Regions from separate parts of the Citrobacter sp. VF227 genome, predicted to be linked through region 1. Evidence: riboswitches for the same ligand, from Rfam matches in the RefSeq annotation. Region 1 holds a riboswitch; each other region holds the start of a gene.
What was found. A riboswitch is a leader RNA that binds a small molecule or an ion and turns the genes downstream of it on or off. The one in region 1 is predicted to bind thiamine pyrophosphate.

Region 1 (10,138 bases):
TCTTCGCCAACGGTTACCTGACGGAAGTCGGGATGAAAAACGCCACCGGTTGGATGACACTGGGCCAATTCTCTGAAATCTTCTTTATGCTGGCGCTGCCGTTTTTCACCAAACGTTTTGGCATTAAAAAGGTATTGCTGCTTGGTCTTATTACTGCGGCTATCCGCTACGGATTTTTCGTTTACGGCGGCGCGGAAGAATATTTCACTTATGCCCTGCTATTTCTCGGCATTCTGCTTCATGGCGTCAGTTACGACTTCTACTATGTCACGGCCTACATCTATGTCGACAAAAAAGCGCCGGTACATATGCGCACCGCAGCGCAAGGGCTTATCACCCTCTGCTGTCAGGGATTCGGCAGCCTGCTCGGATACCGTCTGGGCGGCGTAATGATGGAAAAAATGTTTGCTTACAAGGAGCCAGTTAATGGTCTTACCTTTAACTGGGCCGGCATGTGGGGATTTGGCGCGATCATGATCGCCATTATTGCCGTGCTGTTTATGATTTTCTTTCGCGAATCAGATGGAGAAATCACCGCCATTACGGTGGATGATCGCGATGTAGCATTGAAACAAGGGGAAGTAAAATGAAAGCAGAACGTATTCTCGGAGCTCTTTATGGGCAGGCGTTAGGGGATGCGATGGGCATGCCATCGGAACTGTGGCCAAGAACCCGGGTTAAAGCCCATTTCGGTTGGATCGACATTTTTTTGCCTGGTCCGGCTGAAAATAATGCCGCCTGCTACTTTAACCAGGCAGAGTTTACTGATGATACGTCTATGGCACTGTGCCTGGCAGATGCCCTGCTTGAGTGCGATGGAGAGATTGTACCCGATGTTATTGGCCGCAATATTCTGGCCTGGGCAGAGCGTTTTGATGCCTTTAATAAAAACGTGCTCGGCCCGACCTCAAAAATTGCACTCAAAGCCATTCGCGACGGCAAACTTGTCGCCGAACTGGAGAATAATGGTGTGACCAACGGGGCGGCAATGCGCGTTTCACCGCTGGGTTGCCTGCTGCCCGCCCGCTGTCTTGATGCGTTTATTGATGATGTAGCATTGGCCTCCAGCCCGACGCATAAATCGGATCTGGCGGTGGCCGGTGCGGTCGTGGTCGCATGGGCGGTATCACGCGCCATTGATGGCGAAAAATGGTCAGAGATTGTCGACGCGCTGCCTGCCATTGCCCGGCATGCCCAGCAAAAAAGGATCACCACCTTTAGCGCCTCGCTCTCGGCACGCCTTGAGCTGGCACTGAAAATCGTCCGTAATGCCGACGGCATTGAGTCCGCCTGCGAGCAGCTGTATCAGGTGGTGGGAGCCGGAACCAGCACCATTGAATCCGTGCCTTGCGCCATCGCCATGGTCGAACTGGCGCAGACCGATCCCAACCGCTGCGCCATTCTGTGTGCGAATCTGGGGGGCGATACTGACACCATCGGGGCGATGGCAACCGCCATTTGTGGCGCGCTGCACGGCATAAACGCGATTAACCCGGTCTTGAAACATGAGCTCGATGCGGTAAATCAGCTGGACTTTATGCGCTACGCCAGCGGATTACTGCGACTGCGCGAGCAACGGGAGGCGCTATGAGCACCACGCGTCTGCAACAACTTCTCCCACAGTTACGCACACAGCGGCCGGTGACGGTGGTAGGCGCGGCGGTGATTGATGTCATTGCCGATGCGTATGCCCTTCCCTGGCGCGGATGTGACATTGAACTCAAACAGCAAGGGGTGAACGTTGGCGGCTGTGCGCTCAATATTGCCGTAGCGCTCAAACGTTTAGGTATCGACGCCAGTAATGCGTTACCGCTGGGTCAGGGGGTATGGGCCGATATTATCCGCAACCGGATGGCAAAAGAGGGACTGCAAAGTTTAATCGACAATGCTGAAGGCGATAACGGCTGGTGCCTGGCACTAGTGGAGCCTGATGGTGAACGTACCTTTATGTCCTTTAGCGGCGTTGAGAATCAATGGAATGCAGACTGGCTGGCGCAGCTTGATATCCCTCGCCACAGCCTGGTTTATCTTTCGGGCTATCAGTTAGCCTCTGGATGCGGTGAACTGCTGGTGCAGTGGCTGGAAGGTCTGGATGAAGTGATGCCATTTATCGATTTTGGACCACGTATAGGTGACATTTCCGAGGCCTTGATGACCCGCATTATGGCCTGCCGCCCGCTGGTATCACTCAATCGTCAGGAGGCGGAGATTGCCGCCGAGCGGTTTGCATTGAGTCAGGATGTAGAAGGTTTTGGCGCAGAGTGGGTACGACGTTTCGCCGCGCCGGTGGTGGTCCGTCACGATAAAGACGGTGCGTGGTATTTCAGCGCGCAGACATCCGGTTGCGTACCGGCATTTGCGACGACGGTTGTTGATACCATTGGTGCAGGTGACAGCCATGCTGGCGGCATGCTGGCCGGGCTGGCATCTGGCTGGACGCTGGCGGAAGCCGTACTGCTGGGTAACGCGGTAGCGTCCTGGGTAGTCGGGCATCGCGGCGGCGATTGCGCACCCTCGCGCGAGGCGCTACTCCTCGCACACAAAGACGTATAGATCGCTTCGACAGTAGCTGATGCTGTATTCAATGGGCCGTTGCTGTTGGTCAAGCGCTACCTGCTTGATCACCAGTACCGGCACTTTGCTGTCCATTTGGATATGTGCCTGGAACTCTGCGTCAGGCATTCGGGCGCTGACGCGTGAGCGCGTGCGCTGCGGGAAGATATGCTGGCTGCGAAAATAGTCATACAGTGAAACGCCGATGGCATCGACATCATGGATTAGATGGACAGGAACCCATGATTCTTCAATAGAAACCGCGTCTTCATCTACATAGCGAATGCGCTTGAGCAGAAAGACGTCACTCCCTACGGCAACCGCCAGATGCTGGGCCACCTCTTCCGGGCAGGGCACAATGCGCTTGTTGACCCACAACGTATCTGGTTTTTTACCGCGCAACACCACCTGCTGGGAAAAACCACGCGCCTCTTTGAGCGAATACTCGAAAATGTTGTTGATCTGTGTCCCATAACCACGGGCACGCGTCACTACGCCTTCTTCTTCCAGGGCCTGCATCGCCTTACGCACCGTAATTCGCGAAACGCCGGTCAACTGACTGAGATCGCGCTCGCCCGGCAGGATATTCCCATGCTCCAGAACCCCGCTGCGCACAGCGTTTTTCACCGTTTGGGCAAACTTCAGATACAGCGGTGTGTTATCAGCCGCTGAAATGCGCTCATTCAGTTGCGCGATAAGCTGGGTATGCGCTTGTTCCATTTATCTTTTCCTGCAGCCGTTTCTGCAGCCAGTATACCGATTACCACCACGCGTGGAAATGATGTACCGGACCTATTCCCTCGCCAACTTCCAGGGTGTCGGCTTGCGCCAGCGCAGCTGAAAGCCACAGCTTTGCCTCCTGTACTGTTTCTGCCCAGTTATCATGACGTGGGCGCAGCGCCGCCAGCGCCGCCGAGAGCGTACAACCGGTGCCATGAGTATTTTTGGTCATCACCCTTGGCGCGGTAAAACGCTGTTCACCCTCACGGGTAAAGAGCCAGTCCGGGCTTTGCACATCATCGAGATGTCCCCCTTTCATTAACACCGCCTCACAGCCCAGCGCCCGTAGCGCCCTTCCCTGCTCTAACATCTCCTGCTCAGTTTGCGCATGCGATGCCCCGAGAAGTGCCGCGGCTTCGGGTAAATTTGGTGTGATAATCGAGACCTGTGGCAGCAAACGGGTACGCAGCGTTTCTACCGCAGAAGGAGATAACAGCGGATCGCCGCTTTTCGCCAGCATCACCGTATCCAGCACCACATTTCGCACTCGATGACGACGCAAACGTTCGGCAACCGCTTCAACAATATCAGTCTCCGCCAGCATACCAATTTTGGTTGTGTCGATACGTACATCACTAAACACCGAGTCCAGTTGTGCAGCAACAAAGTCAGGTTCAATGCGATACACCGACTGCACCCCGCGCGTATTTTGTGCCACCAACGCGGTAATAACCGAGCAGCCGTAAGCGCCAAGCGCCGAGAAGGTTTTTAAATCGGCCTGAATACCTGCGCCACCGCTTGGATCGGTTCCTGCGATCGTTAATGCGTTAATCCGTTTCATGCTTGCTCCTGGGCGGTCAGGTTATAGAGGGCGTCGATAAATGCCGGAACAAAACTTCCCGGTCCGGTTGATTGTTCTGTAGCTATTTGTCCGGCCTGTTTCATCCAGCTGCAGGCTGAAGCGACGTTATCAAGTCTGTCACCACGCAAAGCACAACTGGCCGCAACAACCGCCGACAGCGCACATCCGGTACCCACCACTCGGGTCATCAACGGGTCACCGCCGTTCACGCAGACGGTACGCTGACCATCGGTAACGTAGTCAACTTCGCCGGTAACCACGACAACGGTCCCAACCTGACGCGCCAGCGCCTGCGCAGCCGGGAGGGCTACCGCTGGTGTATCAGTCGTGTCTACACCGCGCCCTCCACCGTTCATCCCCGCCAGCGCAAGGATTTCCGAGGCATTACCGCGAATAGCGGCGGGCTGTAGCGCCAGTAAATCCAGACAGAAGCGACGACGAAACGCCAGTGCGCCTACGGCAACGGGATCGAGCGTCCAGGGAGTATTAGCCCGCAGCGCCTGTTCGACCGCCGCGCGCATGGCAATGGCGCGGCTCTCGGTCAGCGTACCCACGTTAATTAGCAGCGCACTGGCGATAGCCGCAAACTGGCTGGCTTCTTCAGGTTCGATCACCATCGCTGGTGATGCGCCAAGTGCGAGTAACGTATTGGCCGTAAAGCTTTGCACAACCTCGTTGGTCATACAGTGTGTGAGTGGGGAAAGCGTTCTAAATTGATGTAAGGTGTGGGCCGCAAGCGCGCGGCAGTGCAGGTCAGGCTGCATGGTTCAGCTCCTGCCCGCGCGAAGAAGGGACACGAGCAGTGTCAGACTTCCCTACGCTGGCATTATCCAGATCAGGTGGTACGGGTATTTCTCAGCCTTCACCAGGAAGGGCACCCCGAGTCGTTTGGTTACATTTCTCTTAATTTTTGTCAGCTTAGGTTAAGTTGCTCGCCGATGCAAGTTTACCGGTGGTGACGTCACTTATACACGCTGTACCCCACCGAGTACCCCATTTTGTACCTCATACCAATTAAGGAATAGCTCCCAACTTCATTTTGAAACACTAATAGTTGCTCGATTTATTTGGAACCAAGAATCCAACATTGTAATGTTTAAAAACAACTGTATCTGATGGGGAAAATATAAACCAGTATAGTTTGGAGAACTTTTTATATATAGCAAGGCAACGGATGTGATAAGTGATTTATAAAAGCACTTATCTTTACTCTATTTCATTGACAGAAAATGAAACGAATTAATTCTATGTGCTACAATGTGTAGTGCAGAAAAAAACTCTATGTTAACAACAAAAAAAAATACAAGGTGATTTATATGAAAATGAAAGAATATTATGAAGAGATTTCTCTATTAAAATTTAAAGAATTAGAAGATGAACATGATTATATGGTAGCCACAGGTGATTTCCTAACAGAGTTATCAAACATAGCCGATCATTGTGAAAGGAATAAGTTTCAAATTAACAAAGAGCAGAACAAGCAATACAAACCCTCTTATCAACAGGTCACATCTCAATCATTAAATACCTCAGCCAGCTAATTTTTGCATAGAAGATAGCAAAGTGAAATTTACGATGCTTTCGAAAGTAATTACGATACTGACTGTAGTTTTTGAGGCGGTAAAACTGCTTATTTCACTTGTTTTTAAACATTCTTTTTCAGTTGTCGCAACTCAAAAACACTAATAACTAAAACAACGAAAGGCCAGACACTGGAATGGCTGACCTTTCTACATTAATCAATATGGAGCGTGTACAAATGATTAATTCTACACCTATTTATAACAAGTTTAAGTATATCGACGCCCCTTGTGGCTCTGGTAAAACATATCAATTATGTGAGAATATCAATAATAGTACTGAAAAATATATTTTAGTACAGAACACTCAAGAGCTTATTAAGCAGACGGCAAAACAAATCAATAATTGCGAGTATATTATTACTGATACGGTACAAAAAGATGAAAGTGTTATTAGTTCAGTCATTGAATTTCTTTCATCTGGAAGTAATAAAACATTAATCATAACAGATAAAACATTTTTCAAAATCCCTCGTGAATTGTTAGCTAACTGGAATATTTATATTGACGACGTTACTAATTTTCACTCTTTTCAGAACATAAATGAAAGTAGTGCTAAAATAAAAGATTTTATCCGTAATGATTTAATCTACAAAGTACAGTCATTAGATGATAAAAATATGTATATTGCGGCCGAAAGAAATCCAGAAGTAAAGGGCGATATAGTAAAGAACATTTTAAATAAACTTTCAGCATTGAATGATAATGATCTTTTTATAATGAATAATGAGTACTTTACCGATGCGGAAAAGGAACAGCTTAATATCACAGCATGGAAAGATCTCAATAAGTACAAATATATATCAATTACCTTTCTTGGTGCTAATTTCGAAAACTCACTGATCTATAAAGGCAATAAAGAACTCTTTGAACGTACTGAACTTGAAGGATTATTAACACGAAAAACAGCTCTCGAAGACAGGTTAAAGGTTTATTACTTTTCAAAAAATCACAAACTATCAAGGACATGGAAAACTAACAACCCTGATAAAGTACAAAGAATATACTCATATATTGATGAAAAACTTGAGGGACAGGATTTCTACTGGACTAAGAACAAAAGCGATTCTCAGAGCCTTAAGAACGGCACAGAGATAAGCCCGGATGCCAGAGGATTTAACCAGTACAGGCACCTTGATACGTGCGTTTGGTTGGCCTGTATGCGTCCCTCTGAAACAGAAGCTAAACAGTGTGAATTGTTCTTTGAGATTGACGGCGAGGCGATACACATCGCAAGGGAGTACGAAAGTTTACACCAGTTCGTACTACGAGGAATTTCAAGGGATTTTGACAGTACTGAAACACAGACTGTTTATGTTTTTGATGAATGGCAAGCCAGATCTCTTACAGACAATATTGAGTACATAGATCTCGGTATTGATGATGACGAACAAGGGCAGAGAGGCAGACCGCAAGGCTCAATGAACAAGGAAAAGCGTTTCACTCTTGATGACACTAAAGCAACACGTTTCAGACGCTGGAAAGACAACAACCCAGGACTTGAGTTAGAAGCGTTCAGGGCGTTTCTTACCAGTTCTACCAACGCAGATCTCAGTACTGAGGAAAGGGCAGCTATGTACGAGAAGTACGAAAAAGCAGCAAAAAAGAAAGAGAAATAGCTCTGCTTCCCTGTCAGAAACACCATCATAAAACCAATAAATGTCTGAAAAATAATACCTTATAATATCTATAGGTAATAAATTTCCGACATCACAACGAGCAAAAGCGAATTAACTACCTGAAAGCAGGAGCGGCGAAGCAAGCGAACTGTTTCGGGTAGTTAGTGAGAGTGCTCACGCAGTGAGTGCTTGATAGTTATCCCATTGTTTATATAGATAAAACATTTAAACAGCACCCGCTTTGCGTGTACTGTTCGCTGGATTCGGTTCTACTGCTTCGTTCCTTTCAGTCACTGGCAGAGCGAACCAATCGCGTTTTTTGTTCTGTCAGTAAGTACATAACTGATTGTTATTTAATTACTTATTGTACTAATAATTCCTTTGAGTACTTAGTGGGGTATCTGCTGTTTCAGCTACTGTAAAAGCCCTGTCAGTACTGACCAGAGCGAAGCGACCCCGATCCGAGCTGTCCCCCTTCATGATGGTGTTTCGGACAAAACGCACAGGAAGCCTCTGAATGCGATGTTCATTACTGACACACATGAATGTCCAAAACCCTACAAAACGTCGTAGCGACGCTTTAAGTGCGTTTGCGAGATGGAATCGTCAGTACTCCCTGTATTGAAATCAGCTACATAACCCCTTTCATGGATGGCGAATCCGCTTGATCGATTTTACCTATTGATTTGTATTGAATTAATAGTTTTTGATAGATTATAACGATCGATAACTCAATAATTGATCGTTATAATCGATCATGCGTTGATGTGCGTGCTACTCTTGAACATCTGAACACGGACGGTTTTAAGTCCGTACTTTTGGCCTGAGAGAAGATAATGGGAGTGACAAAACGGTGAGAGTGGTACAACTGCTAATCTATAAATTTTGGGGGGATTTCTTTTTAAGGGATCTACCTAAAGGCAAACGAATTATTGTCGATAATACAAATAGAACGAACCATCGATTTGGAAAATTATTAAAGGATAATTGCGGTGAGTAAATATTTAAAAATAGGAATTTATGGCATTTGGGGAGTGTTTTTATTCCTTGCGTCAATGGATAAATTTGGTGATCTTTTCGCAGTCGGTAATGACTTTTGGTCAGTGATAATGCTTATGGTCGCTGGAGTGTGTCAGCTACTGGCAAGTACTGCCGCGATAGGCTGGGCTGTTTTGGGTTCTGGTACGCTTAAAGCGAAGTACTTACCCTATAAACTCGTTAATAATTATACGGTTCCTGTAGTGATCATTGTGCTTGCATTCGTGGCAAGTTCTGCCCGATCTTCAAGCGATGGAGCCAGAGCACAAAAACTTGGTTTTAAAGATAGTAAAGAGTTTTCTATCGCTCGTGAAAATCACATTACAAATACTGATGACTATGCGAAATTTGTAGAAGAACAACGAGTTAAAGCGGCGGAAAAGAAGGTTCAAGATGCGTTAGTAGCAGCCGAGAAAGCTAATCAGGATATAGTAAAGAAATACATTTCAATATTTGATGAGGATAAAAGAGAACAAGCTAAAAAAACGATTAGCAGAGATTTAGAAGAAAATTCAGTATTAACAGAGTCAATACTTACTGAAATTAAATCCTACCCCAATAACTCAGTTGATAGAACTGTAGGACAACGCACATACTTAGATATTGGCGTTAGTATGAAAGAATACATGTCAGCTATCGAGCAATCTAATTGTAGGCAAAGGCTTAACAATTCTTTATTTCCTTTAAATGAATGGAATAAATCTCAATTTAATTTATTGAACGAAAGATTTAATGCTATGAGAAATGGTGTTGATATGGATAGGATTCAGCTTGGCAAAGAATTGCAATACGAAAGAGATAAAATCACCATGCAGTACTTTTATGAAAAAAATAAATATCAAAAATCATTTAATGAGTGTGTTTTCAGTCTGTTGTCTTCTATACCCAATCGTCTTTCAAGACCTGATGCCAGACCTGCTCCCGTAACTGATTATATTCCTAAAGGTATTAAATGCATGAGAAAACCCGAAGGAAATATAAAATCTTGTTATTAAGACCATTGAAATATAATGTACTGTTCTTTAATAAGGAATTAAAGTGAAAAAGACTTCTGTTGCAATGCTGTTATTGTTGAGTACTTCCTTTCATTTACAGGCTGCTGTACCTGATGGAAAAACAGAAACCCCCTTTGCTATTGATAATGAGGTTATTTGTTTGAAAGAAATTCAGAAACAAATGACGCCTTTCCTTAAACAGTTTGAGCAGGAAAACGGTGTTAAGTACAAATACAATGTTAAATCTAGTTTATCGTACAAGGATACTGTAGGGCTACGGTTACAGATCAACCGTGTAGATTCTGGATTGGACGTGCGTGTTGCCGATCTTGATTACTACTGGCTACAGGAGCGGGGCAGCATGTGTCAGCCAGCGTACATGGTACTTGACCGCTTTATTTGAATGTGATTTTAGAGGCCATTAATTTGGCCTCAGTTAATGCTAATTTTCACCAATGACAGATAGCTGTTTATGGTAGAATGCAGAAAGTTTAATTTCTTTATTTCTATCGATGCTTTTAACAAATGATAATATACCTCGTATGATTTCATGTTTATTTGAAACTTCATTTCGTACTAAATCGTAAATTCTTTTTCTATAGACACAATAATCTTTTTTACTAATCGTGATTTTAGGCGTGACGGTTAACCCTGTAATTTCTCTTCGAACTCTCGGGCCCAAGAGTTTTTCTTTTTTTGAGTTTATGGGGAAACCTTCATCATTAATTATTTCTTTTATTAAATAAGATGCCTTTTGCAAGATTAGTATTT
Region 2 (10,138 bases), on a different contig from region 1:
GCCATCCTGACTGCGATAAGATCCAATCTGCTGATATAAATAAAACGGCAGGGTGCGGAAATCCTCGTTGCCAAATAACGCCACTACGCCAAAATCACCAATCGACAGCACACAGGCAAATGCCATCGCCTGCGCCAGCGGGCGCTTCAGGGCGCGAAGTTCAACCATTTTCAGGCGCGACCATCCCTCGATTCCTAACGACTGGCACAACATACTGTAACGCGCGGTCACGTCACGCATTGGGTTTTCCAGCACCTTCAATGCGTAGGGGATCGCCATGAGTGCATTGGTAAAAATGACAATGCCGTCAGCGGATTCGGGGAGCCCAACAGTATTATTGAGCAGCAGAAAGAAGCCGGTTGCCAGCACGATGCCTGGCATGGCGAGGATCATCATGCCGCTCAGCTCCAGCATCTGACCTGCCAGCATCTGCTGTCGTGCACGAAGTTCACGACTGCTCCATAACAGCATCATGGTGAGTATGACGCACAACGCACCTGCCGCCAGCGCGATGCGCAGTGAGGTTCCCAGGGCCTGCCACAGTACGGGTTGCCTAAGAACGTCCAGCACATGGCGGTTAAGACCATCGACAATCACTGCCAGTAGCGGCGGTAGCAACAGCAGCAGGGCCAGAATAATCAGCAGCGAGTCGGCCAGACGGCTGTGCAAACGATCGTCTGGATCGCGCCAGCCCTGAACCAGTGTGGTGCCCGGCGCAATAGCACGGCTCAGGCGTTGGCTGAGTAGCACCAGCGCTAAACAACACAGCATCTGGATCAACGCCAGCATGGCGGCGCGGGCGGGATCGTAATCAAAGTTCAGCGCCTGATAAATAGCCAGTTCGATGGTGGTGGCTTGCGGCCCGCCGCCCAGCGACAGAACAGTGGCGAAGCTGGCGAAACAGAGCATAAAGATGAGCGCTGCGACGGGAAGGATTTGCCGACGAAGCCACGGCCATTCAACAAAACGGAAGAAATGCCAGCCGCGCATCCCGAGTTGAGCGGCTAACTGTCGCTGTTCGCCGGGAATATTCTCCAGCGACTGCAACAGCAGACGGCTGGCCATTGGCAGATTGAAAAAGACGTGCGCCAGCAGAATGCCCTGCAAACCGTACGGCGAAAAAGTCCATTCCAGCCCTAAGGCATGCCAGAGTGAGGCCAACCAGCCCTGACGACCATAGACGCTAAGAATACCGAATACCGCGACCAGCACCGGCAGGATTAACGTCATGGCGCACAGGCGCAGCAGCGCCAGACGTCCTGGAAAACGGCGACGATAGAGCGCCCGGGCAAGGAAAATCGCCGGGACAACCGACAGCACAGCGGATAGAAAAGCCTGCCAGAAAGAAAAGCGCACCACATGCCACAGGTAGTCATCTTGCCACAGCGAGAACCACTCTCCCTGCGGGGCGTTAAACCACAGCGCCAGAAATGCGGCCAGGGCCACGGTCACCATCAGCGTGGCGGCGGTAAGCCCTGGAACCAGCCAGCCGGGAATTAACGGCTGACGGCGCGTTGCCATTCGCTAATCCATGCCTGACGTTGAGCCGCAACCTGCTGCGGGGTAAATTCGAGCGCAGTGGCTGGTTTTTCCAATTGCTCAAATCCTGACGGTAGGGCGACCTGCGTCACCGGATACATCCAGTTGCCGGTTGGAATCGCATTCTGGAATGCCGGAGACACCATAAACTTGAGGAACTTCTCGGCCAGTTCCGGCTGCTTGCTGGCCGCAGTACGCGCGGCGACTTCCACCTGCAAATAATGGCCTTCGCTAAAGTTAGCGGCGGCGTAGTTGTCTTTTTTCTCGGCGATGATGTGATAAGCCGGAGAGGTGGTATAGCTGAGTACCAGATCGCTTTCACCTTTCAGGAACAGGCCGTAGGCTTCACTCCAGCCCTTGGTGACGGTGACGGTTTTTGCCGCCAGTTTCTGCCAGGCCTCTGGCGCTTTATCGCCATAGACTTTCTGCATCCATAGCAGCAGACCCAGCCCCGGCGTACTGGTACGCGGATCTTGATAAATGACGCGCCATTTTTGGTCGCTTTCAACCAGTTCCTTCAGGCTTTTAGGCGGATTCGTCAGCTTGTTTTTATCATAAACGAAGGCGAAATAACCGTAGTCAAACGGAACGAAGGTATCGTTTTTCCAGCCACCGGGCACGTTAACGGCGTCACTTGCTACGCCACTTTTGGCGAACAGGTTAGTTTGTGTAGCGGCTTCCAGAAGATTGTTATCCAGGCCCAGCACAACGTCGGCTTTGCTGTTTTTTCCTTCCATGCGCAGGCGGTTAAGCAGCGAGACGCCATCTTCCAGCGCGACCAGTTTCAATTCACAGTTGCAGTCAGCTTCAAACGCTTTTTTGATTGTCGGACCCGGCCCCCAGTCAGCAGCGAACGAGTCGTAGGTATAGACGGTCAGTACAGGTTTGGCGAAGACAGGCGCTGCGCACAGCAGTAAAAGCGGAAGACATTTTTTAAACACTTTGCACCTCAAGAGTTGGGTGGCAAAGGACTTGAGATAAGCCTCAAATCCCTTCGCCGGCATTATCCGGATCAGGTTCGACGGGTATCTCTCAGCCCATACGCAGATCGAATGATTTTGTGTATGTTTTTATTTAGCACCCCGTTGAGAACGGCGTTAGTGTAATGATTTTGTTGCTATGCGGCAATTAAGAGCCGGATCTACGGATCCGGTGGCGCAAACCACGCCGATTTAAAATCAAACCAGCCGAGAGTATTCATACGCAGTCCGCGCATACTGCGCTGCCCCTGAATGATCAGCCAGTGGTGGATTAACGGCACAATGGCCTTTGTGGCGAGCAGCTGTTGGCACCATGCAGCCAGGCTCATTTCGCCCGTTCGCCAGCGGGCCGCATCGTTTTCCCAGTCACGCGAGATACAGTTTTGCAGTAACGGGACTTCGCACAAATGGGCGAACAGTGAGAAGTCGAGCGGTAGGGTAAAGTTGGCGCTGTTAAGCCAGATATCGCTGACGATTTCTCCTGCATGCCATTGATCGTAGTCGATCTCCTGAATAGTCAACTGCACCTGATGCTGCGCCAGCAACGTCTTCATGATCTGCGCAATAATCCGATGTTCGATGTGATCGCGATAGTAGGTGATCGTCAGCGTTTCCAGCCCGGCGGGTTTTTCACCATGGCCGGGTTTTGCGTGATGCCAGCGGGGGAGTAAACCATACGCGGGAAACCACAGTCGCTGGTACTGTTCGTCGGCGTGGCAGATTAAATTGGTCGGCGAGAGAATGCGGCTTACCCATTCGCGGACCTCCTGGTTAGCTCCACGGTGGCTACGCGAATCAAACAGCAGGTAGTAGCAACCTTCTTCGAGGCGGCTTTCGATCGCCTTTTCATCCTCTGTGGGACCTTGTAGCGTCAAACCGCCGCCTGGCTCTTCGCCGATGTCAGGTAATACCCAAACGTTAACTTCGTCGATCAGGGCCCGGTAGCCAAAGTAATCATCAAATGCATGAATTTTCAGTTGGTTATTGGTGTTTCGTATTACCGCATACGGACCGGTACCAATCGGGTGACTGGAGAAGTTGTTTAGCGTTTCCCATTCTCGCGGCAGGATCATGGCGGGGACCTGCCCCAATAGCCAGGGAAGCCAGCGGTCTGGCTGGGCCAGATGGATATCCAGCGTCCAGGCCGTGGGAGAGACGATCTGCGTGATGTGTGAGTACAGCGGCAGGCTGTTAATGCGCATCAGTGAGGCGATAACATCTGCCATTTCCAGTTCGCGGCCATGATGAAAATGGATCCCCGGACGCAGGAAGAATCGCCAGTGTAAAGGTGAAATTTGCTGCCAGTGATGGGCAATGTCCGCTTCCAGTTCCCCATTTTCCTCATTTACCCGAATTAAGGCGCTGAAGATTTGCCGGGCGATATGGGTTTCGGAGCGGCGTAATGCCGTGCCGGGCAGCAGGTTGTGCATGGGGCGATAATAGAGAACGCGCATGATATGCCGACCCTGGCGAAAGCTGCGACCCAGATGGGAGACCAGCATTTGCCGTACGGCCGTTTTGTCACCGACCAGTTGCACCAGTTGATCGATGCGATCCTGTTCCAGTAGGTCTTCCGCGCGCTGCTGCTGGAGCGCCAGCCCGGTATAGAGGAATGTCAGTCGCGAGCGTTTACCTCGTCCAACTTCAGCTTCCCACGTTAACCAGCCGCGATCTTGCATGGTATTAAGCAGCGTACGCATATGGCGGCGCGAGCAGCTTAGCAGTTCCGCCAGCTCGTTCAGCGTCGTGTCTTGCGTTTTGCCGTCACAGCATTGCCACAGACGGATGAACTGTTGTTGCAAACGACCAGAAGACATAAAAGGGGAACTCCTGCGGAAAACTCAGCAATTTTATAATCCCTATATTAAGCCAATAATAGATTCCGATGAAGCGATGAGACAACGAAGGGGTCATCTATGCGTCAGTTCTGGTTGAAGTACTTTACCACGACAGAAAAATCGTCCTGGTTGGCTTGCCTGAGCGCACCGCAGCGCTTAAAGATGCTCGAAGAGCTGATGCAGTGGGAGATGACATCTGACTCCTGAATTGGAAATTGCAGACATCATGTGTGACTGAGTATTGGTGTTAATCGCCGCGCCAGCAGGTATTATCTGCTGGCTTTTTTCGTTTCAGCTGCGCTTAAAAGGAAAGATATGCTCTGGATTATGACCATGGGACGGCGCCTCAACGGCGTTTACGCGGCATTTATGCTGGTCGCTTTTATGATGGGCGTGGCGGGGGCATTGCAGGCACCCACTCTGAGTCTGTTCCTGAGCCGTGAAGTCGGAGTGCAGCCATTTTGGGTCGGGCTGTTTTATACCGTCAATGCGATTGTCGGGATCGTCGTCAGCCTTGGCCTCGCGAAACGATCCGACAGCCAGGGCGATCGGCGTAAGCTGATCATGTTCTGCTGCCTGATGGCGATTGGCAACGCGCTGCTGTTTGCCTTCAATCGCCATTATCTCACGTTGATCACCTGTGGTGTGCTGTTGGCCTCGCTGGCGAATACAGCCATGCCGCAGTTGTTTGCGTTGGCGAGGGAATATGCGGATAACTCCGCGCGTGAAGTAGTGATGTTTAGTTCGGTGATGCGTGCGCAGCTTTCGCTGGCCTGGGTGATCGGACCGCCGCTGGCCTTCATGCTGGCGCTGAATTACGGCTTCACGGCAATGTTTTCTATTGCCGCAGGGATTTTTGCCATTAGCCTGGTGCTGATTGCGCTGATTCTGCCGTCTGTCGCTCGGGTGGAGCAGCCCGTTGACGTGCCGTTGGAACAGACCGGCGGTTGGCAGGACAAAAATGTGCGTATGCTATTTGTTGCCTCCACGCTGATGTGGACCTGCAACACCATGTACATCATCGATATGCCGCTGTGGATAAGCCTTGAGCTGGGTTTGCCGGACAAGCTGGCCGGGATCCTGATGGGGACGGCGGCCGGGCTGGAAATTCCGGCGATGATTCTGGCGGGCTACTACGTGAAGCGCTTTGGTAAACGACGAATGATGATCGCCGCCGTCGCGGCAGGTGTGCTGTTTTACCTTGGGCTGATCTTCTTTCATAGCCGGACGGCACTGCTGGTGCTGCAACTGTTTAACGCGATCTTCATCGGCATTATTGCCGGGATAGGCATGCTGTGGTTTCAGGATCTAATGCCCGGACGTGCGGGTTCAGCGACCACATTATTTACCAACAGTATTTCGACCGGCGTCATCCTCGCGGGGGTGATTCAGGGTGCTGTTGCGCAAAGTTACGGGCATTTTGCCGTTTATTGGGTGATTGCGGCGATTTCTATGGTCACGCTGATGATGACCGGGCGGGTGAAGGACGTGTAATGACGTTGCCGGATGCAATATGCGCATCCGGCATAACAAGGTCTAGCGCATAAACGCCGGCTGCTTGTCTTCGTACTCAGTGATGGCCGCTTCATGCTGCAGCGTCAGCCCGATGCTGTCGAGACCATTCAGCATGCAATGACGGCGGAAGTCGTCGATTTTAAAGCGATAGGACTTCTCGCCCGCTTTCACTTCCTGCGTCTGGAGATCCACTTCAAATTTAATCCCCGGATTGGCTTTTACCAGATCGAACAGTTCATCAATCTGCGCATCGCTCAGGGTGACCGGCAGCAGTTGGTTATTGAAGCTGTTGCCGTAGAAGATGTCGGCGAAGCTTGGGGCGATCACCACTTTAAAGCCATAATCAGTCAGCGCCCACGGCGCATGTTCGCGAGATGAGCCGCAGCCAAAGTTTTCCCGCGCGAGCAGAATTGACGCACCTTTATATTCCGGGAAGTTCAGCACGAAGTCAGGATTAGGTTGTTGGCCTTTTTCGTCCAGAAAACGCCAGTCGTTGAACAGATGAGCGCCAAAACCGGTGCGAGTAACCTTCTGCAAAAACTGTTTGGGAATAATAGCGTCGGTATCAACGTTGGCGGCATCCAGTGGGACAACCAGGCCGGTATGCTGGGTAAATTTCTCTGCCATGGTAGTTTCCTTATTTGATGCTGCGAATGTCGGCAAAATGACCAGTAACGGCGGCAGCGGCGGCCATGGCCGGGCTGACTAAGTGTGTGCGACCACCGCGGCCCTGACGGCCTTCAAAGTTGCGGTTGCTGGTGGAGGCACAGCGCTCGCTTGGGTTCAGGCGGTCATTGTTCATCGCCAGACACATCGAGCAGCCCGGTAAACGCCATTCAAACCCAGCTTCGATGAAGATCTTGTCCAGACCCTCCGCTTCCGCCTGCGCTTTCACCGGACCAGAACCCGGCACTACCAGCGCCTGTACGCCCGGCGCGACTTTGCGCCCTTTGGCGATTTCTGCCGCTGCGCGTAAATCTTCAATACGCGAGTTGGTGCAGGAACCGATGAACACTTTATCAATAGCGACTTCTGTTAAGGGAATGCCCGGTTTTAATCCCATGTAAGCCAACGCTTTCTCAGCCGATGCGCGCTCTACCGGATCGGCAAATGACGCCGGGTCGGGAATATTATCGTTCACTGAGATGACCTGACCCGGATTCGTTCCCCAGGTAACCTGCGGCGCAATCTCTTCTGCCTGCAGGGTGACGACGGTATCAAAGGTTGCGTTGTCGTCGGTTTTCAGTGTGTTCCAGTACTCAACCGCGTGGGTAAAATCTTCGCCCTTCGGAGCGTGTAAACGCCCTTGCACATAGTTAAAGGTGGTTTCATCCGGTGCGACCAGACCCGCTTTGGCACCCATTTCAATGGCCATGTTACACAGGGTCATTCGGCCTTCCATACTCAACGCGCGGATGGCTTCGCCACAAAACTCAACCACGTGTCCAGTACCGCCTGCGCTACCGGTTTTACCGATAATCGCCAGCACGATATCTTTGGCAGTAATGCCTGGGGCTGCTTTGCCATTGACTTCAATCTTCATGGTTTTAGCGCGCCCTTGTTTCAGGGTTTGCGTCGCCAGCACGTGTTCAACTTCAGAGGTGCCAATACCAAAGGCCAACGCGCCAAACGCGCCGTGTGTAGCGGTGTGGGAATCGCCGCAGACGATGGTCATTCCCGGCAACGTCACGCCTTGTTCAGGCCCCATTACATGGACGATCCCCTGATACGGATGGTTCAGATCGTACAATTCGACACCAAATTCATTGCAGTTTTTGATCAATTCCTGCATCTGAATACGCGCCATTTCGCCGGAGGCGTTAATGTCTTTGGTCTGTGTGGAGACGTTGTGGTCCATGGTGGCAAAGGTTTTACCTGGCTGGCGAACTTGACGTCCATGCGCGCGCAGCCCATCAAATGCCTGCGGAGAGGTCACTTCATGCACCAGATGTCTGTCGATATACAACAGCGGGGTTTCGTTTTGCGCCTCATAGACGACGTGCGCATCAAACAATTTTTCGTATAACGTTTTGGCCATGATTACACCCCTTCTGCGACATAACGGGCAATAATGTCACCCATTTCATCGGTACCGACTGCGGCAGCGCCACGGGCTAAGTCACCGGTGCGAATACCTTCTTCTAATGCGCGGTTGATGGCGCTCTCAATTGCGGTTGCCGCATCATTGGCGTCCAGGCTGTAGCGCAGCAGCAGCGCCAGCGACAGGATTTGCGCGATCGGGTTGGCAATGTTTTTTCCGGCGATGTCCGGGGCGGAGCCGCCAGCGGGCTCGTACAGGCCAAAACCCTGATCATTCAGGCTGGCGGACGGTAACATGCCCATTGAACCGGTGATCATGGCGCACTCGTCAGACAGAATATCGCCAAACAGGTTGGAACACAGCAGCACGTCGAACTGCGAGGGATCTTTGATCAACTGCATTGTCGCGTTGTCGATGTACATATGCGCCAGTTCAACGTCCGGATATTCATTCGCAATTTCATTGACGATTTCGCGCCACAGAATCGATGTTTGCAGTACGTTTGCTTTATCAATCGACGTGACTTTACGGCGACGCTGGCGAGCGGATTCAAACGCGATACGCGCAATACGTTCGATCTCGAAACGGTGATAAACCTCGGTATCAAACGCTTTTTCATGCTGTCCGCTGCCTTCGCGGCCTTTTGGCTGACCGAAGTAGATCCCGCCGGTCAGTTCGCGCACGCACAGGATGTCGAAACCGTTGGCGGCAATATCTGCACGCAGAGGGCAAAATGCTTCCAGTCCCTGGTACAGCTTAGCCGGACGCAGGTTGCTGAATAATTTAAAGTGCTTACGCAATGGCAGCAGCGCGCCGCGTTCAGGTTGCTGGTTTGGCGGCAGGTTTTCCCATTTCGGGCCGCCAACGGAGCCAAACAAAATGGCGTCAGCTTGCTCACAGCCTTCAACCGTCGCAGGCGGCAACGGCTGGCCGTGGTTATCAATGGCCGCACCACCCACGTCGTAGTGGCTGGTGGTAATGCGCATGTTAAAACGGTTGCGGATTGCGTCCAGTACCTTCAAGGCTTGCGCCATCACTTCCGGGCCAATACCGTCACCCGGCAAAACAGCAATATGATAATTCTTCGACATCACACGGTTTCCTTGTTGTTCTCGTTGTTCTGAGCTTTGCGTTGCAATTCTTTTTCGACTTCTTCAGCGCGCCAGATGTTGTTCAGCACATGAACCATCGCTTTTGCGGAAGATTCGACGATATCCGTTGCCAGACCGACGCCATGGAAGCGACGACCGTTATAGTTGGCAACGATATCCACCTGACCCAGCGCATCTTTACCGTGCCCTTTGGCGGTCAGACTGTATTTCACCAGTTCGATGTTATATTCGGTGACACGGTTGATGGCCTGATAGATGGCATCGACTGGACCGTTACCGTTCGCCGCTTCGGCTTTAACTTCTTCACCGCAGGCCAGTTTGACGGAGGCGGTGGCGATGTCATTTGAGCCGGACTGCACGCTGAAGTAATCCAGACGGAAATGCTCTGGCTCTTCTTGCTGTTTGTTAATAAAGGCCAGCGCTTCCAGGTCGTAATCAAATACCTGACCTTTTTTATCCGCCAGTTTCAGGAAAGCGTCGTACAGGTTGTCCAGGTTGTATTCATTTTCTTTATATCCCATCTCGTCCATACGGTGTTTTACCGCAGCGCGTCCGGAACGAGAGGTCAGGTTCAACTGTACCTGGTTCAGGCCGATGGATTCAGGGGTCATGATTTCGTAGTTTTCACGATTTTTCAGCACACCATCCTGATGGATACCAGAAGAGTGGGCAAACGCGCCGCTACCAACAATCGCTTTGTTGGCCGGGATAGGCATGTTGCAGATTTGGCTGACTAACTGACTGGTACGCCAGATTTCCTGGTGATTAATGCGGGTCTGTACGTTCAAAATATCTTTGCGTACTTTGATTGCCATGATCACCTCTTCCAGTGAGCAGTTACCGGCGCGTTCGCCGATACCGTTCATTGCGCCTTCCACCTGGCGAGCACCTGCGTGAACGGCTGCCAGTGCGTTGCCAACGCCAAGACCTAAATCATCATGGGTGTGCACGGAGATAATGGCTTTATCGATATTCGGTACGCGCTCATACAGGCCGGAAATAATTCCGCCAAACTCAAATGGCATGGTGTAACCGACGGTATCGGGGATATTGATGGTTTTTGCACCTGCGTTAATCGCGGCTTCTACCACGCGGGCCAGATCGGCGATAGGA
Region 3 (10,138 bases), on a different contig from region 1:
CCGCCAGATACAACGCGGCAGGCGAACCAAGCCCGCCTAAACCGACAATCAGCACATGGCTGTCGAGCAACTTTTGCTGGCCCTCAATCGCGATATCGCCAAGCAGAATCTGGCGGCTGTAGCGCATAAAGTCGCGGTCATTCATCGCCGACTCCTGCTATGTCGAGCAGCTGCGCCGTGGCTGCCTGCCAGTCGGCCGCAAGGGTGATAGCGCTGACCACGGCAATGCTGCCGACGCCGGTTGCCAGCACCGCGGGCGCACGTTCCAGACTGATGCCGCCGATGGCGACGGTTGGATAGTCGGCCAGACGCGCAATATGACCCGCCAGCTGTGTCAGCCCCTGCGGAGCGGAAGGCATCTGCTTGGTTTGCGTGGGGAAAACGTGGCCGAGTGCGATGTAAGAAGGCTTAGCGGCCAGTGCGACGTCTATCTCCATATCATCGTGGGTGGAAACCCCCAGGCGTAAGCCCGCCGCCTGAATGGCCTGCAGATCGGTAGTTTCGAGATCTTCCTGGCCCAGATGCACGCCGTAGGCGTTGTGCTTAATCGCCAGCCGCCAGTAGTCGTTGATAAACAGGCGGGCGTCATAACGACGCCCCAGCGCGATGGCAGCGATAACATCCGCTTCCACCTCTTCATCGCGTTTATCTTTGATACGCAACTGGATCGTGCGCACGCCCGCCTCCAGTAGACGCTCAATCCATGCCACGCTATCCACCACCGGATAAAGCCCGAGGCGGAACGGCACGGTCGGGAAATCAGGCTGGTACATTACGCCTCCTCTTTTTTAAGGTAGATTTCGCCGCCTTTGGCGCGGAAGTTTTCCGACATATCCGCCATCCCCAATTCAATGGTTTGCGCGGCGGCATAATCACGCACTTCCTGGCTGATTTTCATCGAGCAGAACTTCGGCCCGCACATGGAGCAGAAGTGGGCGACCTTACCGGACTCCTGCGGCAGGGTTTCATCGTGATAAGCGCGGGCGGTGAACGGGTCGAGCGCGAGGTTAAACTGATCTTCCCAGCGGAATTCGAAGCGTGCTTTCGACATCGCGTTATCGCGGATCTGCGCGCCCGGATGCCCTTTGGCGAGGTCAGCGGCGTGAGCGGCGATCTTGTAGGTGATCAGCCCCTGTTTCACATCTTCTTTGTTCGGTAAACCGAGATGTTCTTTTGGTGTGACGTAGCACAGCATCGCGCAGCCAAACCAGCCGATCATCGCCGCGCCAATGCCGGAGGTGAAGTGGTCATAGCCCGGCGCGATGTCGGTGGTGAGCGGCCCTAAGGTGTAGAACGGCGCCTCGTGGCAGTGTTCCAGTTCTTCGGTCATGTTGCGCTGGATCATCTGCATCGGTACATGCCCTGGGCCTTCGATCATCACCTGCACGTCGTATTCCCAGGCGATTTTGGTCAGCTCGCCCAGCGTATGCAGTTCGGCGAACTGCGCTTCGTCGTTGGCATCCTGAATCGAACCCGGACGCAGACCATCGCCAAGAGAGAGTGAAACGTCGTAGGCGGCGCAGATTTCGCAAATCTCACGGAAATGTTCAAACAGGAAGTTCTCTTTGTGATGGGAGAGGCACCATTTCGCCATGATTGAGCCGCCGCGCGAGACAATTCCGGTCAGGCGTTTAGCGGTCATCGGCACGTAGCGCAGCAGCACGCCCGCGTGAATGGTGAAGTAGTCGACGCCCTGTTCGGCTTGTTCCAGCAACGTATCGCGGAATGCTTCCCAGGTGAGATCTTCGGCGATCCCATTGACCTTCTCCAGCGCCTGGTAGATCGGTACGGTGCCTATCGGCACCGGGCTATTACGCAGGATCCACTCGCGGGTTTCGTGAATATAGCGACCGGTGGAGAGGTCCATCACCGTATCTGCTCCCCAGCGGGTTGACCATACCAGCTTTTCGACCTCTTCTTCGATAGAGGAGGTGACCGCCGAGTTACCGATGTTGGCGTTCACCTTTACCAAGAAGTTGCGGCCGATGATCATCGGCTCGGATTCCGGGTGGTTGATGTTAGCAGGAATAATCGCCCGGCCTGCAGCGACTTCATCACGCACGAATTCCGGAGTGATATTTTCCGGCAGGCGAGCGCCAAAGTTCATCCCCGGATGCTGGTGGCGCAGCACTTCACTACGAATACGCTCGCGCCCCATGTTTTCACGGATAGCGATAAACTCCATTTCCGGCGTGATAATCCCCTGACGGGCGTAATGCAGTTGGGTCACGCGCTTACCGGTTTTGGCGCGCTTTGGCGTCAGCAGGCCGCTGAAACGTAGCTCGTCCAGGCCATCGTCGGCCAGGCGCTCTTTGGTGTAAGCGGAGCTACGGTCGTCTAATTCTTCGCTATCGTTACGCGCCACAATCCACGGCTGGCGCAGTTTCGCCAGCCCCAGCTGGACGTTAATCGCCACGTCAGGATCGCCATACGGCCCGGAGGTGTCGTACACCGGTACGGCTTCGTTATCTTCAAATTGCGGATTGTCTTTGCTGCCGCCAATCAGCGTCGGGCTAAGTTGGATTTCGCGCATAGGGACGCGGATATCCGCCTGCGAGCCGGTGATGTAGATGCGTTTTGAGTTCGGAAAGGCGGTCCCTTCCAGGGTATCGATAAAGTGTTGGGCTTGAGCGCGCTGTTCGCGGCGTGATGGTTTAGTAGTGGCAGACATAGCTCATTCCAAATAAAAGTAAGGATATGGCTTGTCAGACGACGGATGAAGCAAGAGATAAGCTCGCCCGGGGGCGATGCTATTGCAGATTGACTCTTGTTCCCTTCGCAGGTTTTAACCTGATCAGGTTCCGCGGATCCCGAATTAACGGTCTCAGCCTTTTCCACTCATGCTGTTGTGGAAAATAAGCACTCCGACAAGAAGTAACCTCAGTAAAGAGGTAATGAATGTAAATTACGCGTTAATGCGACAAATCTCAAGCAGGACGTTTGAGAGTGCCACTCTCGTGCATCGCATCAAATACCAGCATGATCAGCTTATCTTCGAGTACGAACCTGGCTTCCAGCGCCTCGCCGATATCTGATAAAGCCTGTTGAAATTCAAGGAAGTTATCATGATCAATGGCGGTCTCCAGACTGGTGTCATAGTAGTCCATGATCTGTTGTGTGTTGGCTTCCAGCAGCGGCCAAATTTTTGTCGCTTTTAAAAGCTGCCCGTTCCCTTCCAATTTATGGAGAATACGTTCATAAATACTGAAGTGTCCGGTGGAGAGGTAATCGACCAGGCTCTGACAAAAATCATCCAGCGCCTTTTCATTGAGCCGCATGTACGATTCTTTGCCAGGCTTAATGCCAACCAGATTGTAGTAAGCCACGAGCAGGTGCTTACGTACATGTAGCCAGCGATCAACCAGTTTATTACTTCCTCCGACGTGCTCCGTCAGGCTTTCCAGCTGGTTTAACATGATTGACTCCGCAAGATGGTGTTTAAGAACTGCTCACCCGTAAATGTAAAAATAATGTAAACAACATGCCTGTGAAGCAAAGGTTGCGCAAGAGATATGGATCGTATAATTGAAAAATTAGATAGCGGCTGGTGGATTGTCAGTCATGAGCAAAAGTTATGGTTGCCGCATGGTGAACTGCCTCACGGTGACGCGGCACGTTTTGATCTGACCGGGCAGCGCGCACTTTCTATCGGCGAATGGGAAGGGGAAACGGTCTGGCTGGTGCAGCAGCAACGTCGACACGATATGGGGTCGGTGCGCCAGGTTATAGACCAGGATGTTGGCCTGTTTCAACTGGCCGGACGCGGCGTACAGCTGGCTGAGTTTTACCGCTCGCATAAATTCTGCGGCTACTGTGGGCACACGATGCACCCGAGTAAAACGGAATGGGCGATGCTGTGCAGCCACTGCCGGGAACGCTACTACCCGCAAATTGCTCCCTGCATTATCGTCGCTATCCGCCGTGACGACGCTATCTTGCTTGCCCAACATGTTCGCCATCGCAACGGCGTGCATACCGTGCTGGCGGGCTTTGTCGAAGTGGGTGAGACCCTTGAACAGGCGGTGGCGCGTGAAGTCATGGAAGAGAGCGGCATTAAGGTTAAAAACCTGCGCTATGTCACTTCTCAGCCGTGGCCGTTCCCACAGTCTTTGATGACCGCATTTATGGCAGAGTATGATAGCGGGGAGATTGTTATCGACCCGAAAGAACTGCTGGAGGCGAACTGGTATCGCTACGATAATTTACCGCTGCTTCCCCCGCCAGGCACCGTCGCGCGTCGATTGATTGAAGACACTGTGGCAATGTGTCGGGCTGAGTACGAGTAAATAACGAGTGATGATACACTGATGGACTGACGCAATAAGGAACTGCAAAAATGACCGAACTGAAGAACGATCGTTATCTGCGTGCGCTGCTGCGCCAGCCCGTTGATGTCACTCCGGTATGGATGATGCGCCAGGCGGGCCGCTATCTACCGGAATATAAAGCCACGCGCGCCGAGGCGGGCGATTTTATGGCGCTGTGCAAAAATGCCGAGCTGGCCTGCGAAGTCACGCTGCAGCCGCTGCGTCGTTATAAGCTTGATGCCGCGATCCTCTTCTCGGATATCCTGACGATTCCGGATGCGATGGGGCTTGGGCTGTATTTTGAAGCCGGAGAAGGTCCACGTTTTACCTCACCGATTACCAGCAAGGCTGATGTCGACAAACTGCCGATCCCGGACCCGGAAGATGGGCTGGGTTATGTGATGAATGCGGTGCGCACGATTCGGCGTGAACTGAAAGGCGAAGTGCCGCTGATCGGCTTCTCCGGTAGCCCGTGGACGCTGGCGACCTATATGGTCGAAGGCGGTAGCAGCAAGGCCTTCACCGTGATTAAAAAGATGATGTATGCCGATCCAAAAGCGCTGCATCTGCTGCTGGATAAGCTGGCGAAGAGCGTCACGCTGTACCTGAACGCGCAGATCAAAGCGGGCGCGCAGTCGGTGATGATTTTCGATACCTGGGGCGGTGTGCTGACCGGTCGCGACTATCAGCAGTTCTCCCTGTACTACATGCACAAAATCGTCGATGGTCTGCTGCGCGAGAACGACGGTCGTCGTGTACCGGTGACGCTGTTCACCAAAGGCGGCGGTCAGTGGCTGGAAGCGATGGCAGAAACCGGCTGTGATGCGTTAGGCCTCGACTGGACCACTGATATTGCCGACGCGCGTCGTCGTGTGGGTCATAAAGTGGCGCTGCAGGGCAATATGGATCCATCCATGCTGTATGCGCCGCCAGCCCGCATCGAAGAAGAAGTGGCGACAATTCTGGCCGGATTTGGTCAGGGTGAAGGCCATGTCTTTAACCTGGGCCATGGCATTCATCAGGATGTACCGCCAGAACATGCGGGTGTCTTTGTCGAGGCGGTACATCGCCTGTCGGCGCAGTACCACCGCTAATGGATCTCGCGTCGCTGCGCGCGCAGCAGCTTGAACTGGCCTCTTCGGTGATCCGCGAGGATCGCCTGCAGAACGATCCGCCGGCTCTGATCGGCGGGGCGGACGTAGGGTTTGAGCAGGGCGGCGAAGTGACGCGGGCCGCAATGGTCTTACTGAAATACCCGACGCTGGAACTGGTTGAATACAAGGTGGCGCGAATCGCCACCACCATGCCTTACATTCCAGGCTTTCTCTCCTTTCGTGAAACGCCCGCGTTGATGGCTGCCTGGCAGTTGCTCTCGCACAAGCCCGATCTGCTGTTCGTTGACGGTCACGGTATCTCTCACCCGCGTCGCCTGGGCGTAGCCAGCCATTTTGGTCTGCTGGTGGATGTCCCGACGATTGGCGTGGCGAAAAAACGGTTATGCGGCAAGTTTGAGCCGCTCGCTGCCGAACCCGGAGCGCTAGCGCCGTTGCTGGATAAAGACGAACAGCTGGCGTGGGTCTGGCGCAGCAAAGCACGCTGTAACCCGTTGTTTATCTCTACGGGTCATCGCGTGAGCCTGGACCGCGCGTTGGCATGGGTTCAACGCTGTATGAACGGCTATCGTCTGCCGGAACCAACACGCTGGGCAGATGCGGCCGCATCTGAACGCCTGGCTTTTACGCGGCTTGCAGCAAAAACGCCCCATATCGGGTAAACTGCCGCTAATTTCCGTATTTGAGAACTCATCATGTTACAAAACCCGATTCATCTGCGTCTGGAGAAGCTGGAAAGCTGGCAGCATGTTACGTTTATGGCCTGTCTGTGCGAGCGCATGTACCCAAACTACGCTATGTTCTGCAAGCAAACCGAATTTGGCGATGGTCAGATTTATCGCCGAATTCTGGATCTTATTTGGGAAGCGTTGACGGTGAAAGACGCGAAAATCAATTTCGATAGTCAGTTGGAAAAGTTTGAAGAGGCCATTCCTTCTGCAGATGATTACGATCTGTACGGCGTGTACCCGGCGATCGATGCCTGTGTGGCATTAAGCGAACTGATGCATTCGCGTCTGAGTGGTGAAACGCTGGAACACGCAATTGAAGTCAGTAAGGCTTCTATTACCACCGTCGCGATGCTGGAAATGACGCAAGCTGGTCGCGAAATGACCGATGAAGAGCTCAAAGAGAACCCGGCCGTTGAGCAAGAATGGGATATTCAGTGGGAAATATTCCGACTTTTAGCCGATTGTGAAGAACGCGATATTGAGCTGATAAAAGGGCTTCGTGCAGACCTGCGCGAGGCTGGCGAGAGCAATATTGGTATAAATTTTCAGCAATGACACCACAAAACGTGATTTAACGCCTGATTTGTCATGCCTGAAGGCTTCCCATCTGCCCCCGGTCTGGTCTACATTTGGGGGGCGAAAAAAAGTGGCTATCGGTGCGTGTATGCAGGAGAGTGCTTTTCTGGCATTTCCGTCGCACTCGATGCTTAGCAAGCGATAAACACATTGTAAGGATAACTTATGAACAAGACTCAACTGATTGATGTAATTGCAGACAAAGCAGAACTGTCTAAAACACAGGCTAAAGCTGCTCTGGAATCCACTCTGGCTGCTATTACTGAGTCTCTGAAAGAAGGCGATGCTGTACAACTGGTTGGTTTCGGTACCTTCAAAGTGAACCACCGTGCTGAGCGTACTGGCCGCAACCCGCAGACCGGTAAAGAAATCAAAATTGCCGCAGCTAACGTACCGGCATTTGTTTCTGGTAAAGCACTGAAAGACGCGGTTAAGTAATTCGCGTGGCAGTGAACAGTTTTATCGAAGGGGCGGTTTCGCCCCTTTTGTCCATCTGGCGTCACTCGCTTTGGCTTTCAGGTGTTCTGTTACTGTCTGCCTGTAGTCGCCACTCTGAGCTTCCTCCGTTCACAGCCAGCGGCTATGTTGGCGATCAGGGGGCGGTACGCATTTGGCGTAAAGATTCCAGCGACGATGTTCACTTGCTCTCGGTATTTAGTCCGTGGCGTAAAGGTGATACCACCACCAGTGAATATCGCTGGCAGGGTGATACGCTCTCTTTGATAGAACTCAACACCTACAGTAAACCCCAAGAACATGTCCGTATACGCTTCGATGACCGGGGTGAGCTGAGTTTCATGCAGCGTGAAGTCGACGGTCTTAAGCAGCAGCTTTCCAGCGATCAAATCGCGCTTTACCGCTATCGAGCCGATCAAATCCGCCAGACAAGCGATGCGTTGCGTCAGGGACGGGTGATACTGCATCAGGGACGCTGGCATGCGAATCACACGGTTACGACCTGTGAAGGTGAGACGCTGAAACCCGATCTGGAATCGTGGGCGATAAACCATATTGAGCGCCGCCAGAGCCATTCATCCGTCGAGGTGAGTGTGGCATGGCTGGAAGCGCCCGAAGGGTCGCAGCTACTGCTGGTCGCTAATGAAGATTTTTGTCGCTGGCAGCCTACAGCCAAAACCTTCTGATAATCTGCCATCAGGTAATACTGTTACCAGTGGCCCATTCCCATATGGCCGCCGCCGCGATGGTTACCGCCACCGCCGCATCCACCGTAACCCATTCCCGCTCCGCGAGGCACGCCTGCCTGCGCCATGGCGACATCGCGTTTAACACGCTGCTCATCCAGGGACTGATTCAACGCTTCCATCTCTTTTGCCACGGCGTTAATTTTTGCCGTGTCTGGCGAGCTGGCTGTTAACAACGCGTTGTACTCATAACGTTTGGAGGTCAACTGTTGGCGCAATGCGCTGGTCTGTGAGTAGTAATCATCATAGATTTTCTGCGCGGTTGCCTGCTGCTCAGCGGTCATTGGCGCACCGCCCCGCTGCTGCATGCCATCACCATACCCCCAGTGATGCTGTGCCAGCGCTGGGGTAGAGCCCAGAGCCAGAAGAGAGAGTGCAATCAGTGCCAGTTTGTTGTTCCGTTTCATTGTTCATTCTCCTGTTGGTTAGCTTACATTCCCTTTTGCATCTTCCGTGCCAAAGCGGCAATCCCTGTCCTGCGGGCGTTGTACGTGTCGTCTTTGCAGGAAAACGGGTAAAAATGACTCGCCAGAACGCGCCAGCGGGTCATTTTTACCCGGTACTTTCAGCAGTTTGTGTTTGAGGGCAGGGTTATCAGGAGGAAAAAATGGCATGATTTCTGCTGTATACCTGTAACGATGAAAGGAACAGGTAGGGTAAAGGGAGAGCGTATGCGTCTTTATAAGGACACGGCTGCAAAGTGGTTGAGCCGACTCTTGCTGGCGGCAATCCTGATTTTGGTCGGCTGGTTTTCGGTTATGACCATTCGGGACTATGGGCGGGAAAGCGGTGCTGCACGGCAAACGCTACTGGAAAAAGGCAGCGTGCTCATTCGCGCTCTGGAGTCTGGTACGCGCGTAGGTATGGGGATGCGCATGCATCATGCTCAACAGCAGACGCTGCTGGAACAAATGGCCGTACAACCAGGCGTGCTATGGTTTGCCGTTGTTGATGAGCATGGCGTTGTTATTACTCACAGCAATTCCGCGATGGTCGGGAAAACGCTCTATTCACCGGATGTCCTGCGGCAGCTTAATCCCGGAGAACAAGAAAACTGGCGAAATATTGACATTCCAGTGGGGAGCGGTGAAAACACGCCGGCCCTGGAAATTTATCGCCAGTTTCAGCCGACGTATGGTCCAGGACGTCATGGCATGGCGCGTTGCGCCAACGATGACAGGCAGCTTAACATCCCTGCACAAACCATATTTATCGCCTTTGATGCCAGCGATCTGGCAGCGACTCAGGCAAGAGAGTGGCGTAACACCCTGATTGTCCTGTCCGCGCTGGCAGCCGTGTTACTGGCCACCGTGCTGACGTTCTTCTGGTATCAGCGCTATCAGCGTTCGTACAAAGAACTGCAGGATGCGATGAAGCGTAAAGAAAAACTGATGGCGCTCGGACACCTGGCGGCCGGAGTCGCACATGAAATTCGTAACCCGCTTTCATCCATCAAAGGTTTAGCAAAATATTTTGCCGAACGAACCCCGCCAGGTGGCGAGTCACATGAGTTGGCTCAGGTAATGGCGAAAGAAGCGGACCGTTTAAATCGGGTGGTGAGCGAATTGCTGGAGCTGGTGAAGCCAGCGCATCTGACGCTGCAACAGGTGGATCTTAACAAGGTTATCACCCACTCATTACATCTGGTGAGCCAGGATGCGGCAAGTCGCGAAATCCAGCTCCGTTTTTCGGCTAATCCTACGCTGCCCGCGATTCAGGCCGACCCCGACCGGCTGACGCAGATTTTGTTGAATCTGTATCTGAACGCCATTCATGCCATTGGTCGTCAGGGCACAATAGTGGTTGAAGCAAGTGAAAGCAGCGGCGATCGCGTTAAAATCGTGGTGACCGATAGCGGGAAGGGGATTGCTCCAGAACAGCTGGAGGCCATTTTTACGCCTTACTTTACGACCAAAGCTGACGGCACCGGCCTCGGGCTGGCGGTGGTGCAGAATATAGTTGAACAGCACGGCGGCACCATTCAGGTGGCAAGCGTTGAGGGCAAAGGCGCGACCTTTACCTTTTGGCTGCCGACTAAAGCGAAACAACAGGATTAACAAGGATGACGCACGGAAAAATCACTATTCTGGTGGTGGATGACGATATCAGCCACTGCACCATTTTACAGGCGCTGCTGCGCGGCTGGGGTTATGACGTTGCGTTGGCTTATAGCGGGCGAGCGGCGCTGGAACACGTGCGCGAACGTGTAT

Region 2: it holds a riboswitch for thiamine pyrophosphate, as region 1 does, so the genes downstream of both, thiB (thiamine ABC transporter substrate binding subunit) here and thiM (hydroxyethylthiazole kinase) in region 1, are expected to answer to the same signal.
Region 3: it holds a riboswitch for thiamine pyrophosphate, as region 1 does, so the genes downstream of both, thiC (phosphomethylpyrimidine synthase ThiC) here and thiM (hydroxyethylthiazole kinase) in region 1, are expected to answer to the same signal.

The regions. Positions count from the first base shown of each region.
Region 1 covers NZ_JBRFVF010000001.1:1,072,482-1,082,619, forward strand. Annotated here, with positions in the region: gene ACU8YC_RS05335 (nucleoside permease) at 1-590, shown strand, start outside; gene ACU8YC_RS05340 (ADP-ribosylglycohydrolase family protein) at 587-1,591, shown strand; gene ACU8YC_RS05345 (PfkB family carbohydrate kinase) at 1,588-2,553, shown strand; gene ACU8YC_RS05350 (GntR family transcriptional regulator) at 2,527-3,273, opposite strand; gene thiD (bifunctional hydroxymethylpyrimidine kinase/phosphomethylpyrimidine kinase) at 3,314-4,114, opposite strand; gene thiM (hydroxyethylthiazole kinase) at 4,111-4,899, opposite strand; TPP riboswitch at 4,931-5,027, opposite strand; gene ACU8YC_RS05365 (hypothetical protein) at 5,452-5,676, shown strand; gene ACU8YC_RS05370 (type III restriction endonuclease subunit R) at 5,895-7,334, shown strand; gene ACU8YC_RS05375 (hypothetical protein) at 8,327-9,367, shown strand; gene ACU8YC_RS05380 (hypothetical protein) at 9,411-9,770, shown strand; gene ACU8YC_RS05385 (retron St85 family RNA-directed DNA polymerase) at 9,810-10,138, opposite strand, start outside.
Region 2 covers NZ_JBRFVF010000003.1:404,358-414,495, forward strand. Annotated here, with positions in the region: gene thiP (thiamine/thiamine pyrophosphate ABC transporter permease ThiP) at 1-1,521, opposite strand, end outside; gene thiB (thiamine ABC transporter substrate binding subunit) at 1,497-2,480, opposite strand; TPP riboswitch at 2,511-2,634, opposite strand; gene sgrR (HTH-type transcriptional regulator SgrR) at 2,681-4,336, opposite strand; gene sgrT (glucose uptake inhibitor SgrT) at 4,436-4,564, shown strand; gene ACU8YC_RS14310 (sugar efflux transporter) at 4,673-5,851, shown strand; gene leuD (3-isopropylmalate dehydratase small subunit) at 5,894-6,499, opposite strand; gene leuC (3-isopropylmalate dehydratase large subunit) at 6,510-7,910, opposite strand; gene leuB (3-isopropylmalate dehydrogenase) at 7,913-9,004, opposite strand; gene leuA (2-isopropylmalate synthase) at 9,004-10,138, opposite strand, start outside.
Region 3 covers NZ_JBRFVF010000015.1:4,549-14,686, reverse strand. Annotated here, with positions in the region: gene ACU8YC_RS23610 (HesA/MoeB/ThiF family protein) at 1-145, opposite strand, end outside; gene thiE (thiamine phosphate synthase) at 138-773, opposite strand; gene thiC (phosphomethylpyrimidine synthase ThiC) at 773-2,671, opposite strand; TPP riboswitch at 2,755-2,877, opposite strand; gene rsd (sigma D regulator) at 2,928-3,416, opposite strand; gene nudC (NAD(+) diphosphatase) at 3,513-4,286, shown strand; gene hemE (uroporphyrinogen decarboxylase) at 4,337-5,401, shown strand; gene nfi (deoxyribonuclease V) at 5,401-6,081, shown strand; gene ACU8YC_RS23575 (YjaG family protein) at 6,115-6,705, shown strand; gene hupA (nucleoid-associated protein HU-alpha) at 6,892-7,164, shown strand; gene ACU8YC_RS23565 (DUF1481 domain-containing protein) at 7,176-7,868, shown strand; gene zraP (zinc resistance sensor/chaperone ZraP) at 7,892-8,335, opposite strand; gene ACU8YC_RS23555 (hypothetical protein) at 8,354-8,542, opposite strand; gene zraS (two-component system sensor histidine kinase ZraS) at 8,600-9,985, shown strand; gene zraR (sigma-54-dependent response regulator transcription factor ZraR) at 9,991-10,138, shown strand, end outside.